2 regions of the Bacillus sp. MUM 13 genome follow, and region 2 is predicted to be linked to the other one. Evidence: a T-box and tRNA genes for the amino acid it is inferred to sense, from the RefSeq annotation. Region 2 holds a T-box; the other holds one or more tRNA genes.
What was found. A T-box is a leader RNA that pairs with one kind of tRNA and senses whether it is charged. The one in region 2 lies ahead of tyrS (tyrosine--tRNA ligase), so its partner is inferred to be a tRNA-Tyr.

Region 1: it has a tRNA-Tyr gene. The T-box ahead of tyrS (tyrosine--tRNA ligase) is inferred to sense a tRNA for this amino acid. The anticodon was not compared.

What each region holds. Positions count from the first base shown of each region.
Region 1 covers NZ_MLYQ01000058.1:11,346-18,148, reverse strand. The annotation lists partial or broken gene BIV59_RS23940 (hypothetical protein) at 1-155, opposite strand, end outside; rRNA gene rrf (5S ribosomal RNA) at 222-338, shown strand; tRNA gene BIV59_RS14855 (tRNA-Asn) at 387-461, shown strand; tRNA gene BIV59_RS14850 (tRNA-Thr) at 463-535, shown strand; tRNA gene BIV59_RS14845 (tRNA-Glu) at 557-631, shown strand; tRNA gene BIV59_RS14840 (tRNA-Val) at 642-717, shown strand; tRNA gene BIV59_RS14835 (tRNA-Thr) at 759-834, shown strand; tRNA gene BIV59_RS14830 (tRNA-Tyr) at 841-924, shown strand; tRNA gene BIV59_RS14825 (tRNA-Gln) at 1,014-1,088, shown strand; tRNA gene BIV59_RS14820 (tRNA-Lys) at 1,094-1,166, shown strand; tRNA gene BIV59_RS14815 (tRNA-Gly) at 1,174-1,248, shown strand; tRNA gene BIV59_RS14810 (tRNA-Ala) at 1,276-1,351, shown strand; gene BIV59_RS22875 (aspartyl-phosphate phosphatase Spo0E family protein) at 1,583-1,741, opposite strand; gene sigW (RNA polymerase sigma factor SigW) at 1,914-2,477, shown strand; gene BIV59_RS14800 (anti-sigma factor family protein) at 2,494-3,108, shown strand; gene cdaA (diadenylate cyclase CdaA) at 3,322-4,143, shown strand; gene BIV59_RS14790 (CdaR family protein) at 4,136-5,473, shown strand; gene glmM (phosphoglucosamine mutase) at 5,523-6,803, shown strand, end outside.
Region 2 covers NZ_MLYQ01000035.1:5,600-12,402, reverse strand. The annotation lists gene acsA (acetate--CoA ligase) at 1-127, shown strand, start outside; gene BIV59_RS10635 (transglycosylase domain-containing protein) at 169-3,066, opposite strand; T-box leader at 3,213-3,431, shown strand; gene tyrS (tyrosine--tRNA ligase) at 3,488-4,744, shown strand; gene BIV59_RS10625 (hypothetical protein) at 5,185-5,520, opposite strand; gene BIV59_RS10620 (HAD family hydrolase) at 5,727-6,410, shown strand; gene BIV59_RS10615 (nuclear transport factor 2 family protein) at 6,546-6,803, shown strand, end outside.

The DNA of each region.
Region 1 (6,803 bases), on a different contig from region 2:
AGCCCGCATAAACCGATAGGATGATGGAGCTTCTGGCGGAAGAGACGGACGTCTCGGACAGAAGAAGCGAAGCAGCCGTACGGTTTGGCTTTCGCAGCTAGACAAAATGATTGCAGATATTTAACTTCTTCTATTATCTGGTTTTGAAAGAACAAAAAAAGTTCTTGCAATTTGCTTAAAAAGATATTATAATAGATAATGTCCTTACAAGTGAATTAATGTCTGGCAATGATGGCGAAGAGGTCACACCCGTTCCCATTCCGAACACGGAAGTTAAGCTCTTCAGCGCCGATGGTAGTTGGGGGTTCTCCCCCTGTGAGAGTAGGACGTTGCCAGGCTAAATCTTCTAAGATGTACATCAGGAGTTTAAGGAAACATTATACTATTCCGCAGTAGCTCAGTGGTAGAGCATTCGGCTGTTAACCGAACGGTCGTAGGTTCGAGTCCTACCTGCGGAGCCATGCTTCCATAGCTCAGCAGGTAGAGCACTTCCATGGTAAGGAAGAGGTCAGCGGTTCGAGCCCGCTTGGGAGCTTCCTAGTACATATTATACATCGGCCCGTTGGTCAAGCGGTTAAGACACCGCCCTTTCACGGCGGTAACACGGGTTCGAATCCCGTACGGGTCACCATTTACATACTGGAGGATTAGCTCAGCTGGGAGAGCATCTGCCTTACAAGCAGAGGGTCGGCGGTTCGATCCCGTCATCCTCCACCATTTTTTTAAAAAACTTAATAGATTTATACCATCTTAAAAATGCCGGTGTAGCTCAATTGGTAGAGCAACTGACTTGTAATCAGTAGGTTGGGGGTTCAAGTCCTCTTGCCGGCACCACTTTATGGAGGGGTAGCGAAGTGGCTAAACGCGGCGGACTGTAAATCCGCTCCTTCGGGTTCGGCAGTTCGAATCTGCCCCCCTCCACCATTTTAATAAAAAACATTGTGGATGAGTTATATTTTCCTTCAAGCTGGGGATTATATGATTACCACCTATTTTTTTGTAAAATATCTTATTGGGCTATAGCCAAGCGGTAAGGCAACGGACTTTGACTCCGTCATGCGTTGGTTCGAATCCAGCTAGCCCAGCCATTTATGAGCCATTAGCTCAGTTGGTAGAGCATCTGACTTTTAATCAGAGGGTCGAAGGTTCGAATCCTTCATGGCTCACTCTTTTGCGGAAGTAGTTCAGTGGTAGAATACAACCTTGCCAAGGTTGGGGTCGCGGGTTCGAATCCCGTCTTCCGCTCCAGAGAACTGCATGCATACATAAAAATATGGGGCCTTAGCTCAGCTGGGAGAGCGCCTGCCTTGCACGCAGGAGGTCAGCGGTTCGATCCCGCTAGGCTCCACCATCTAACTACATACACAATTATTCGTCTTTGATTCTATAATCAAAGGCTTTTTTTATTTCCTTTTCCTATGGCTTTACCAGCCGGTTATATATAGCTTCCATTGGAATGAACCTTGTAAACAGGCGTTGGTTTTTGAGGGGATTATCGGGCTCTGGGTATGAGGTGTATTGCAGGAGAGTTTATACTCGGTTAATGGAGACCCTCTATATAAAATGAAACAGTAACCGGGGGTTACTGTTTTTTAGTTATGCGATAATATTGATTTATGAGCTGATCTAGTTCTGTGCTTGCCTTAACCACTTGGGTGTCAATTCTGGAGGAAGATAAAGCCAAATGAATCATACGCTGTCTGCATTCTTCTATATGGTGTAAAAGCTGTTTTGCAGTCATTTCAGCTGTTCCCCGCTTTCACATTCAATTTTTCTCTATATATCCCTTTTTAGCAGAATTTAAACAGGTTTGTGCTATTTTTGTTAAAATTATTTTATATCCTTTTTTGAAACCTATATATGGCTGAATTCGTAAGTATCTTATAGCCGCATGAGCGGGGGTAAAAAACCAAATGGAAGCAATCATAAAAAAAAGAATTAAACAGGTTCTAAAAGGTGATCAAAATGCATTCAGCGAAATCGTAGAGCTGTATAAAGACCGCGTCTATCAGCTTTGCTACAGAATGCTTGGCAACAGCCATGAAGCGGAAGATATGGCACAAGAGGCATTTTTGAGAGCCTATATCAATATTCGGAGCTTTCATATCCAAATGAAATTTTCGACCTGGCTATACAGGATTGCTACCAATCTGTGCATTGACCGGATTCGCAAAAAAAAGCCGGATTATTTCTTGGATGCGGAAATTGCGGGCACAGAAGGGCTGGATTTATACTCGCAGATTGCTTCAGAAAGCAGCAATCCTGAAGAAGAAATCGAATCTATGGAATTGCAGAATACGATTCAGGAAGAGATTTTAAGGCTTCCGGAGAAATATCGGTCTGCTATTGTTCTGAAGTATATTGAAGAATTATCACTTAAGGAAATCAGCGAGATTCTGGATCTGCCGGTTGGAACTGTAAAAACCAGGATTCACCGGGGCCGTGAAGCTTTGAGAAAACAGCTGGGCCATTTATAAAAAGAAGGTGAAAATGATGAGTTGCCACAATGAGTTCTTAGAATATATGCATGAATATCTTGATGAGGAAATCTCTGATGAAAGAGAGGGGCAGCTAAGGGAGCATTTGCAAACCTGTTCTGTATGCCGGCTGCATTTTCATGAATTAAAAAAGGCGGAAGCTTTGGTTCAGGGGCTGCCAAGCAGGAGGGCTCCGGCTCATTTTACTAATAGGGTTATGGCAAGCCTTCCTAAAGAGAAGAAAAATGCAGGTGCAAGGCGCTGGCTGAAAAATCATCCTTTTATCACAGCGGCCTCCCTCTTTATTCTATTAATGGCGGGATCTGCTATCTCTATTTGGAATCAGGATCCCCATTTTTCGGTATCCAAAAAGCCTAATATAGTAGTGGAGAAAAACACGGTAATCGTTCCTAAAGGGAAAACGGTCAATGGAGACATCGTGGTGCAGAATGGCGATATTCGGATTGAAGGGAAAGTAAAAGGGAATGTGACAGTAATCAATGGCCATGAATACCTGGCTTCGGCAGGAAGCGTTACAGGGGAAATTGAGATGGTCAATAAGATATTCGATTGGCTATGGTTTAAAATGAAAAATGCTGGAAAAGCGGTTTTCCAGGTAGAAGGGCAATAAATAGTATCATTCAGGTCTCCAGGTCAGGTAGGACAGACAGGCTATGCCATAAGGCGGCCCGCCGCGTTTTGTCTTATTCTGACGGGAGGCTTTTTTGAATTATTCCAAAAAGAGGTCTACTTTATTTAGAAGTGCGGAAAGAAAAATGGTATACTGTTTAGGTTATATTAAAAATCTATAGCTATGGAGTATTTACCGACTGGAGGAAGTAACATGTCATTATCCAACTTTTCCTTCTTGGATTATGTAGTGAATTTAATTGATATTCTCCTTGTTTGGTTTGTGATATATAAACTGCTTGTCGTCATTCGGGGAACAAAGGCTGTTCAGCTCTTAAAAGGGATATTCGTCATCGTAATTGTCCGAGCCTTGAGCAGCCTGATCGGCCTGAATACACTAGGGTGGTTAATGGAACAAGTTATGACTTGGGGAGTCCTTGCTATTATCATCATTTTTCAGCCTGAGCTGCGGAGGGCGCTTGAGCAGCTTGGAAGAGGAAAGCTGTTTGTTAGAAGCACCGGCCAGGAAGAAGATGAGCAAGACCGGCTGGTGGAAGCAATCGTTAAGGCAACGGCCTATATGGCAAAACGGAGAATCGGTGCATTGATTTCCATCGAGAAGGAAACTGGACTGAGTGATTACATAGAAACCGGGATCCCGCTTGGATCACAAATTTCTTCGGAACTTTTAATCAACATATTCATTCCCAATACACCGCTTCATGATGGTGCCGTTATCCTGCAGAATAACCAGGTGGCTGCAGCAGCCTGTTACCTGCCTTTATCCGAAAGCCCGTTCATATCAAAGGAGCTTGGGACGAGGCATCGTGCGGCAATGGGCATCAGTGAAGTGACCGATTGTATCACGGTTGTTGTATCAGAAGAAACGGGAGGCGTTTCTTTAACGAAAAATGGCGAACTGTATCGCGAATTAGACCAGAACACCTTCAGGAACATGCTGCAAAAAGAATTGGTCCTGGATAATAAATTGGCTTCCTCAACGTTATGGAACTGGAGGGGGAAGAAAAATGGATAAATTCATGAACAGCAGCTGGTTCACAAAAATTGTGGCGCTCGCTTTAACTGTCTTGTTATTTACTTCTGTTAACTTTACACCTGGAACCGGAAAAAAATCCCTCGGTTTTAACACACCGGGAGAGATTGGTACAGAAACCATTAAAAATGTGCCTGTGGAGGTGTATTACGATCGCGACAACCTTGTCGTGACGGGTGCACCGAAGTCGGTGGATGTTACCTTAAAAGGGGTAAAAAGCTTATTGATCTCGGCGAAAAACCAAAGGGAATTCAAGGTATACATCGATTTGTCGGACCCTGAGATCGCTATGGGCGAAAAAAAGGTGCCATTAAAAATCAGGGATATAAATGAAAAGCTGACAGCATCAGTAAATCCTGAATATACTACGGTGAAAATTCAAGAAAAGGTGACAAAAGAGTTTTCAGTCGATCCGGAGTATAATAGATCCCTTATTGAAGATGGATATACAGCAGATAAGCCAGCTGTCAGTCCGCAAACTGTTAAAATAACCGGCGCAAAAGATATTATTGACCAAATTGCCTATGTGAAAGCCACAATGGCACTTTCGGGCAGGGTGAATGAGACGGTTCACCGCCAGGCTACGGTGCGGGCGCTTGACAGAGATCTGAACAAGCTTAATGTATCTATAGAGCCATCTGTTGTGGATGTTTCCCTGAATGTGAATATCCCTTCTAAAACAGTAAAGCTCGTACCCGTACAAACCGGCACACCAAAAGACACTGTCAGCATTAAAAGCATGACTGTTTTCCCTAAGAATGTTACTTTGTACGGAAAGCAATCGGTTTTAGATTCCATACATGGAGTAAGCGTTCCGGTAGATGTGTCCAACATAGATAACAGTAAAGAGGTGGAATTGCCTATTACTGTTCCAGATGGCGTAAAAAAAATGTCTCTGGGCACAGCGACGGTGAAAATCCAGACAGAGAAGGTAGTGCCAGCTGACAAAAATACAGCTGATACGGAGAAAAAACCGCCAGAAAAGCAAGATGAACAAACAAAAAGTCCAGATACTTCGACGCAGACAAAAGTAATCAAAAATCTCGACATTGTTTCATCTGGACTTGCTGATGATCAGGACTTGACTTTCATATCTCCGAAAGGCGGCAAGATTGATCTGACTTTATCAGGAACCGCCGATGATCTGCAAAAGGTAAAGCCTGATGATATTCAAATCACGGTAGATGCCACAGGTCTTGAAGAAGGAGAGCATGACGCAGCCATTCAGGTTAAGGTTCCTGCGAATATTAAATGGGAGCTGCCGGTTAAAACGGCTAAAGTCTCCATAACAAAAAAAGATAAAGAAACATAATACGTGCAGCGTATCATATAGGATTATTAGAAAGAAGGAGCGATATTCTATGGGTAAATATTTTGGGACAGACGGAGTAAGAGGGGTTGCAAACAGTGAATTAACCCCAGAGCTTGCCTTTAAGCTTGGCAGATTCGGAGGGTATGTTTTAACGAGAGACACAGAACGCCCTAAGGTCTTGATTGGCCGTGATACCAGGATTTCCGGGCATATGCTTGAGGGAGCTCTTGTCGCAGGACTGCTGTCCATCGGTGCAGAGGTAATGCGTCTTGGTGTTATTTCGACGCCAGGTGTCGCCTATTTGACAAAAGCTTTGAGTGCAGAAGCAGGTGTCATGATTTCTGCTTCTCATAATCCCGTGGCTGACAATGGAATCAAATTCTTCGGACCGGATGGTTTTAAGCTTTCAGATGAACAGGAAAACGAGATAGAACGGTTAATGGATATGGAAAAGGATGAACTTCCTCGCCCCGTCGGCGGAGACCTTGGCCATATGAATGATTATTTCGAAGGAGGCCAAAAGTACCTTCAGTATCTTAAGCAGACGGTTGATGAAGATTTCACCGGCATTCATATAGCTTTGGACTGTGCGCATGGCGCGACTTCTTCTCTGGCAACACATTTGTTTGCCGACCTTGATGCAGATATTTCTACAATGGGAGCATCACCAAATGGATTGAATATAAATGAAGGTGTTGGTTCAACTCACCCTGAAGCTTTAGCTGCCTTCTTAAAAGAAAAAGGAGCAAGCGTAGGCCTTGCTTTTGACGGAGACGGAGACCGCATGATTGCCATCGATGAAAATGGAGACATTGTGGATGGCGACCAGATCATGTACATTTGCGCCCGTTACATGAAAGAAAATAATCGCCTGAAACAAGGTACTGTCGTTTCAACAGTCATGAGCAACCTGGGATTCTATAAAGGGCTCGACCAGCATGGAATCCAAAGTGTGCAAACTGCTGTAGGAGACAGATATGTTGTGGAAGAGATGAAAAAAGGCGGCTATAACTTGGGCGGTGAACAGTCCGGGCATATTATTTTTCTTGATTATAATACAACGGGTGATGGCCTCCTGTCCGGCCTGCAGCTGGTGAATATTATGAATCAAACAAAAAAACCTCTGTCAGAATTGGCTGCTGAGATGAAAAAATATCCTCAGACACTTGTAAACATCAGAGTCACAGACAAACATGCTGTAACACAAAATGAAAAGGTCCATCAGGTCATCACAGAGGTAGAAGCTGAAATGAACGGAAACGGAAGAATTCTGGTCCGCCCTTCAGGGACAGAACCTCTAGTGCGTGTTATGGCAGAAGCGCCTGATGCT
Region 2 (6,803 bases):
TGCACCCCGCGAAATAGAATTCCGGGATAAGCTTCCTAAAACAAGGAGCGGCAAAATCATGAGACGTGTTCTTAAGGCCTGGGAGCTTGATCTCCCTGCAGGAGACCTGTCCACAATGGAAGATTGAACACAGAAAAGCATCCCGGCTGATTTGCCGGGATGCTTTTTCTATTCTTTATTATCGCTGCTTTTTGGTTTCTTTGGTTCCACAGGTTTTGTTTCACCCGGTTTAGGATCTTTTTTTGTTTCTTTTACTTTATTTTCTTCTTTCTTCGAATCATCTTTAGGGGATGTATCTTTTACTTTGTCTTCTTGTTTCTTTGGTTCATCTTTTTGTTTTGTATCTTTTTGCGGGCTCGCATCCCCAATACTGACGGTGTTGGAAGGAGCGGATTCATTTCCGGCAATATCCACCGCAGTTATATAGTACGAACCGCTTCCGCCGCTGTAGGAAAGCGAGCTTCCAGCCTTGATGCTGCCGGTTTTTTGGCCGTATTTATAAATTCTGTAGCCAATCACATCGGATTCCGGATGGCTGCTCCAGACAATGGAGCTGCCGCTTGTGCCGATAGAAGGGGCGGATGGAGTTGAGCCGTTATCCTGCAATGAATCTACAGCAGTCCCTCCATCTCCTTTTGGCATGAGCGAGCCAGGATCTTTTACATATTTGCCTCCCAATTTTTCATAATAATCGGGATTAATGATGGTACCTGTACTGACAAATTCATCTGGCGTAGAAGAAAGGGCCGCATACTGTTTATTGCCAATCTGGACATATCTGGTTTCAATAAGGCTGCTGTCCGATTTGTCCGGCAGGAAATTGGCATTAAATAAATCGGTTGCACCTTCCTTAGAACTTTCACAGACACTTGCAGGAAGCATGCCGCCTTTTCCGCAGACAGGCCGTCTTACAATACCGCCTGGCATTTCAAACCTTTTTTCAGGGTCGATCAGGCTTGGCTTGACTTTATAAGCGGCATTCATTAACTCAGCCCATAAATAGAGATTCCGCTTATTATATTCAAGTCCCTTATAATACCCTTTCAGTGACTTTGGAGTATCATAGCCAATCCATGTGCCGAATGTAACATTGGGATTCGTAGCTACGAACCAGGCATCATGATAATCCTGTCCGGTTCCTGTCTTCCCGGCCCAGTCTGATGAAAAGGCAAGACGGTTATTCACGGATGCAGCCGTGCCTTTATTTACTACATCACGCATCATATCAAGTGTGAGATAAGCAGTCTGCGGTGTGAACACCTTAACAGGTTTTACTTTATGCTTATAAATGACTGTTCCGTCTTTCGTTGTAATTTTGTCAATCATATAGGCATCAACAAAATTGCCAGAGTTGGCAAAAGTAGAATAGGCATTCACGTTTTCCTCAACTGTTACGCCTCTTTGCATGGCACCCAATGCCATGGATGGATTGGTGTAATCATCTTTTGTCAAAGAAGTGAAGCCCATTTTTTCCAGATAGCTGACTGGACGGGTGTTGATGATGTCCATATAAAATTTTGCTGCAGGCACATTATAAGATTGCGCGAGTGCATGGCGGGCCGTTGTTAGACCGCTAAAGCCTCCTCCGTAATTCCCGGGAGCCCAGCTGCCAAAGGACATCGGAACATTGGCAACAGGTGAAGCTGGAGATATTTTCCCTAGTTCAATGTTGGGTCCGTACACAAGCAGCGGCTTCATTGTTGATCCGTTAGGCCGCAGTGCAGCAGTGGCATGATTGGTTTGTTCTCTTTTATAATTTCTTCCGCCGACAAAGCTGAGAATTTTACCTGTTTTATTTTCAATCAGCATAGCTCCTGTTTCTACAGGCTCTGTTACTGTTTTGAGTTTTTTTGTTTCAGGATCTTTGACTTCCTCTTGCTTGTCATATCCGTAATATGGATAATTGTTTTTCACCTTTTGCATAGTGTCGTACATTTTCTTGTTTATCGTCGAGTATATTTTATACCCGTTTTGACGGAGATTCCGGCTTGCCAGTGTAGTGTATTGCTGATTAAGGTCTTTATCTTTCTTTAAATCACTTTCTGTGTAGCCATCTTTTTTTGCGAGTATCACTGAAAGGATATCAATGGATCTCTTTTCAATTTCATAGGTTACCCATGGATACCTCTTCGAAGGGGACGGAACCGGCCCGATGAAATCTTTTACAAGATTATATTTTAGGGCATCTTCATATTGCTTCTGGGTGATATAATTTCCGTCGCGCATCCTTTTCAGAACCGTTTTCATCCTCAGAATCCCCGGATCCAGATTCTCCTTCAGCTTGCCTTGCTGTGTATATGGCGTATAGCCGAATGGATTTTTGGGAAGGCCTGCAATAAAAGCAGCCTGAGGGATGTTCAAATCACTGGCATTCTTGCCGAATAAGCCTTTTGCAGCTGATTGAACACCGGCAATATTATGTCCTGAGGAATTCCTTCCAAAGGTAGAAACATTAAGATACGTTTGAAGGATTTCTTTTTTGCTGAAGAATTTTTCCAGGCGCAGTGCAAGCAGGATTTCCTTTGCTTTACGGTCAAAAGAAACCTCATTCGTTAAAATCTGATTCTTAACAAGCTGCTGTGTCAGCGTGCTTCCGCCAGACTGGACGGAGGAGTTGGTCATTTCCTGGAAAATGGCTCTCATCAGCGCTTTTGGAACGACTCCATGATGTTCATAAAAATACTCATCCTCTGTTGCTACCACAGCATCTGATAAGTATTTGGAAACATGGTCAAGGGTCACTTGTTCGCGTTCGAGGTCTGAATTCAGCTTTCCTAAATATGTATTGTTCGCGAAGTATAATTCAGAGGTCTCTTCATAGTTGTAAATGTCCTTTTTAAGCTCTGCTTTTGGGCGGACAGGCTCATCCTTAACGAGAGCAGCGAAATATCCTGCACCGGCTCCCCCTGCAAAACAAAACCCAAGAACACCGATTATAATCAGTAAGAGCATTAAATTCCAAATGACTTGATAGGTAATTCGTGAATATCTCTTTGTATTTTTGCTTTGGAGGAAACCTGTCAGCTTGCTCCAAAACGAAGGTGATGCATCTTGATTATTTTTCATTATCATACCCCCTGAAATCACATACATTATAGCATAGAACAGGTATAGAAAAGGCTTTCTTTAGATATTTTTCAGAAAACTGCCCGCGTGCAATTGACAAGCTGCCTGTGAATGTGATAAAAATTCATTATCTAAATATTTATTTTTGAAACGCTATGATAGGAATGAGTAGTGAAACAATCCCTGTATTCAGAGAGCCGGTGGCTGGTGGAAACCGGTACATATTGTTTGATGAATTACCTCCTTGAGCATCTGCTGTGAACCATACAGGCTAGCGGCAGGCGGATTGCGGCCGTTATCCGTATTAAGCGGAGGACAGGAGTGTCCTCAAGTTGGGTGGTACCGCGAACTTATTCGTCCCTTCATTTATTTGAAGGGGCGTTTTTATTTGGATTTTTTTGAAATCAAAGGAGGATATAACATGGAATTGCTTAAAGATTTGGAATGGAGAGGCATTATTTATCAGCAAACAGACGAAGAAGGCCTGAAAGCCCTATTGGATAATGAAAAAATAGGCTTATATTGCGGGGTGGATCCAACCGCAGACAGCATGCATATTGGCCACTTGCTTCCTTTCCTGACACTGCGCAGGTTCCAGCAGCACGGACATCGCCCGATTGTCCTTGTGGGAGGCGCGACAGGCCTGATTGGCGACCCGAGCGGCAAAAGCGAGGAACGCAAGCTGCAGACGCTTGAAACGGTCCTTTATAATGCGGACAGCATTAAGGGGCAATTGGAAAAGATTTTTGAATTCGAAGGTGAAAATGGAGCCGTTATGGTGAATAACTATGACTGGATCGGAAAAATAGATATAGTGACATTTTTGCGGGATTACGGGAAATACATCGGCATTAACTACATGCTTGCAAAAGACACGATAGCTTCGCGCCTTGAAACAGGGATCTCTTTTACAGAATTCACTTACACCATTATTCAGGGAATGGATTTCAACCATTTATATGACCATAATGGCTGCAGGCTGCAAATTGGCGGAAGCGATCAGTGGGGCAATATCACAACAGGCCTTGAGCTGATAAGGAAAATGCATGATGAAGGCGCAAAAGCCTTCGGAATGACGATTCCTTTAGTAACAAAAGCGGATGGAACGAAATTCGGAAAAAGCGAGGGAGGATCTGTCTGGCTGGATCCCGAGAAAACGACTCCATATGAATTCTATCAATTCTGGATTAACACAGCAGATGCAGATGTTGTTAAATACCTGAAATTCTTTACCTTCCTTTCTCACGAAGAGATTGAAACCCTTGAACAGGCTGTCGAAACCGAACCGCATTTAAGAAAGGCTCAAAAGACACTTGCAGAGGAAATGACACGCATGATACACGGAGAAGAAGCACTCCAGCAGGCCATTAAAATCTCTGCTGCCCTATTCAGCGGTGAGGTTAAGAATTTAACTGCAGACGAAATCAAACTGGGCTTCAAGGATGTCCCAAGCTATGAAAGAAACAGTAAAGACGAAATCAGCTTAGTGGATTTGCTGGTTGACGCTAAGATCTCTCCATCTAAGCGCCAGTCACGCGAAGATATCCAAAACGGGGCCATTTCCATCAATGGCGAAAAAGTAACAGACCTTCAATATATGGTATCGGAAAGTGATGCAATAGAAGGGCAATTTACATTGATCCGCCGCGGGAAAAAGAAATATACACTTATTAAATAAGGATGTAGAAGAGCATCAAATACTCCATAGAAAAAGCCGGCCTTGTTGTTAAGGGCCGGCTTTTCTTAAAGCTCCCTATAAACAAAGCTGACGAATTTGGTTGTCTAAATTATGGCCAAAGCAAGGATTATGAATGGGGGCGGGTTGAATTTACTTTTTATAAAGCTGTTTTCGGAAACTCTTGTTTCTCCAAAAATGAACGGCTTCGGGAATAATGAGGAGTCAGTAAGCGGGATTAACTGCTATTTAATTTGCTGGAATTTTAGTTTGTGAAGAATTATGTTTAAACTAAATAGTTGAAGATCCAGCTGCTATTCTTGGGAGCTTTTTTTATTGATCTAAAGGGCGGAGGATGATTGTAGAATCTTTTATAAACTGAAGAATTAAGTGAAAACTTTGCGGGGAGTATACAAATTGGATGAAAAAGAGAGGCAAGCATTTTACAAGTGCTTACCTATTAAAACCTCATCCAGAGAAATGATTTTATGTATTAACTCTTTATCCGAATCTACAACACCTATAACAATTTGATTATCTTCTGATATTGTCGCATATCTGAAATGTTCATCCTTATTAATGTGTAAAGCTGTTACCTGTTTTGCCTCCATCTTCGCAAAGACACTTTCTGTGTACTCAAGTGGCAGAAAGTCATCAATTCCTTCAGCTGGTCTTCCAACCCATTTAAACAGGAAATCTTTGATTGCAAATTGCTCTATCATCGAAAATTTTTTCTTGAATATTAGTTTATCAGCGGTTACTGTTTTCAGCCTAATCACTCCTCATATAGTAAGTAAAGTTTATACTTTCAAAATCCTAACATCAACTGTATTACGGTGACAGAATGTTTACATTTTGATTTCGTCGAAGACTTGGCTGCTAGGCACCTGTTTTATTCCACTAAAGGGTCAGGATAGTTCAACAAGGAAAATGGAGTAAGTATAACGAAATAGTAATTATGTAATTCCTAGGGAGTGGGGGAAAAGTGATTAATGCAGTGATTTTTGATTTAGATGGAACTTTATTAAATAGGGATGCTTCAGTACTAAAATTTATTGACGGACAATATGAAAGATTAAATAAATGGATAGGACATATACCGAAAGAGAGATACACTTCAAGGTTCATAGAGTTAGATTGTCGAGGTTATGTCTGGAAAGATAAAGTATATCAGCAATTAGCTGGTGAATTTGATATTACAGGGATAACTTGGGGAGATTTGCTTCAAGATTACCTAAGCCAATTTAAGAATTGTTGCGTCCCATTTCCAAATCTTATTAGCATGTTAGAAAAATTACGAAGTAACAATCTTGTTCTAGGAATGATTACAAATGGAAAAGGACAATTTCAGATAGATAATATAAGGGCTTTAGGTATTAAAAAGTATTTTGAAACGATATTAGTATCTGAATGGGAAGGAATTAAAAAACCTGATCCTCAAATATTTAAGAGAGCCTTAGAGCAACTGAATGTTTCACCTAATGAAAGTATATTTGTTGGCGATCATCCAAAAAATGATGTGAACGCTGCTCGAAATGTAGGGATGAAGGCAATTTGGAAAAAAGATTTTCAATGGAACAATGTCGAAGCAGATTTTATAGTAGATGATTTGGCGGAATTACCTTTAATCATTGAAAATTTAACACAATCTAATATTAAATCTTCTTGAACTAGCAGGTGCAATATTTCAATAACGAAGTGTCGCTATTTTCTTATAGAGCTAAAGGGGGAGGTTAGCTTGAAGAGGGAAAAGCGAGTATCTGGTATTATTTTTATAATGAACAGTAAAAGCGAGGTGCGGAAAATGGAAAGTAAATCTTTACTAAAGGAAAATTTACGTCAACTGGAAGAGAAGTTGTTAAAACCAGAAATTCGTACATCTCAAAAAGAGCTTAATAATTTACTTGCAGACAATTTTTTTGAATTTGGAAGTTCTGGTAAAGTCTTGTACAAAGATGAGGGTATTAGTGAAAAAGGAATAGGTGAGGTAAAGATGAAGTTGAGTGATTTTGAAATTCATCCATTGTCTGAAGAAATAGTGTTAACTACCTACCGAATTTTT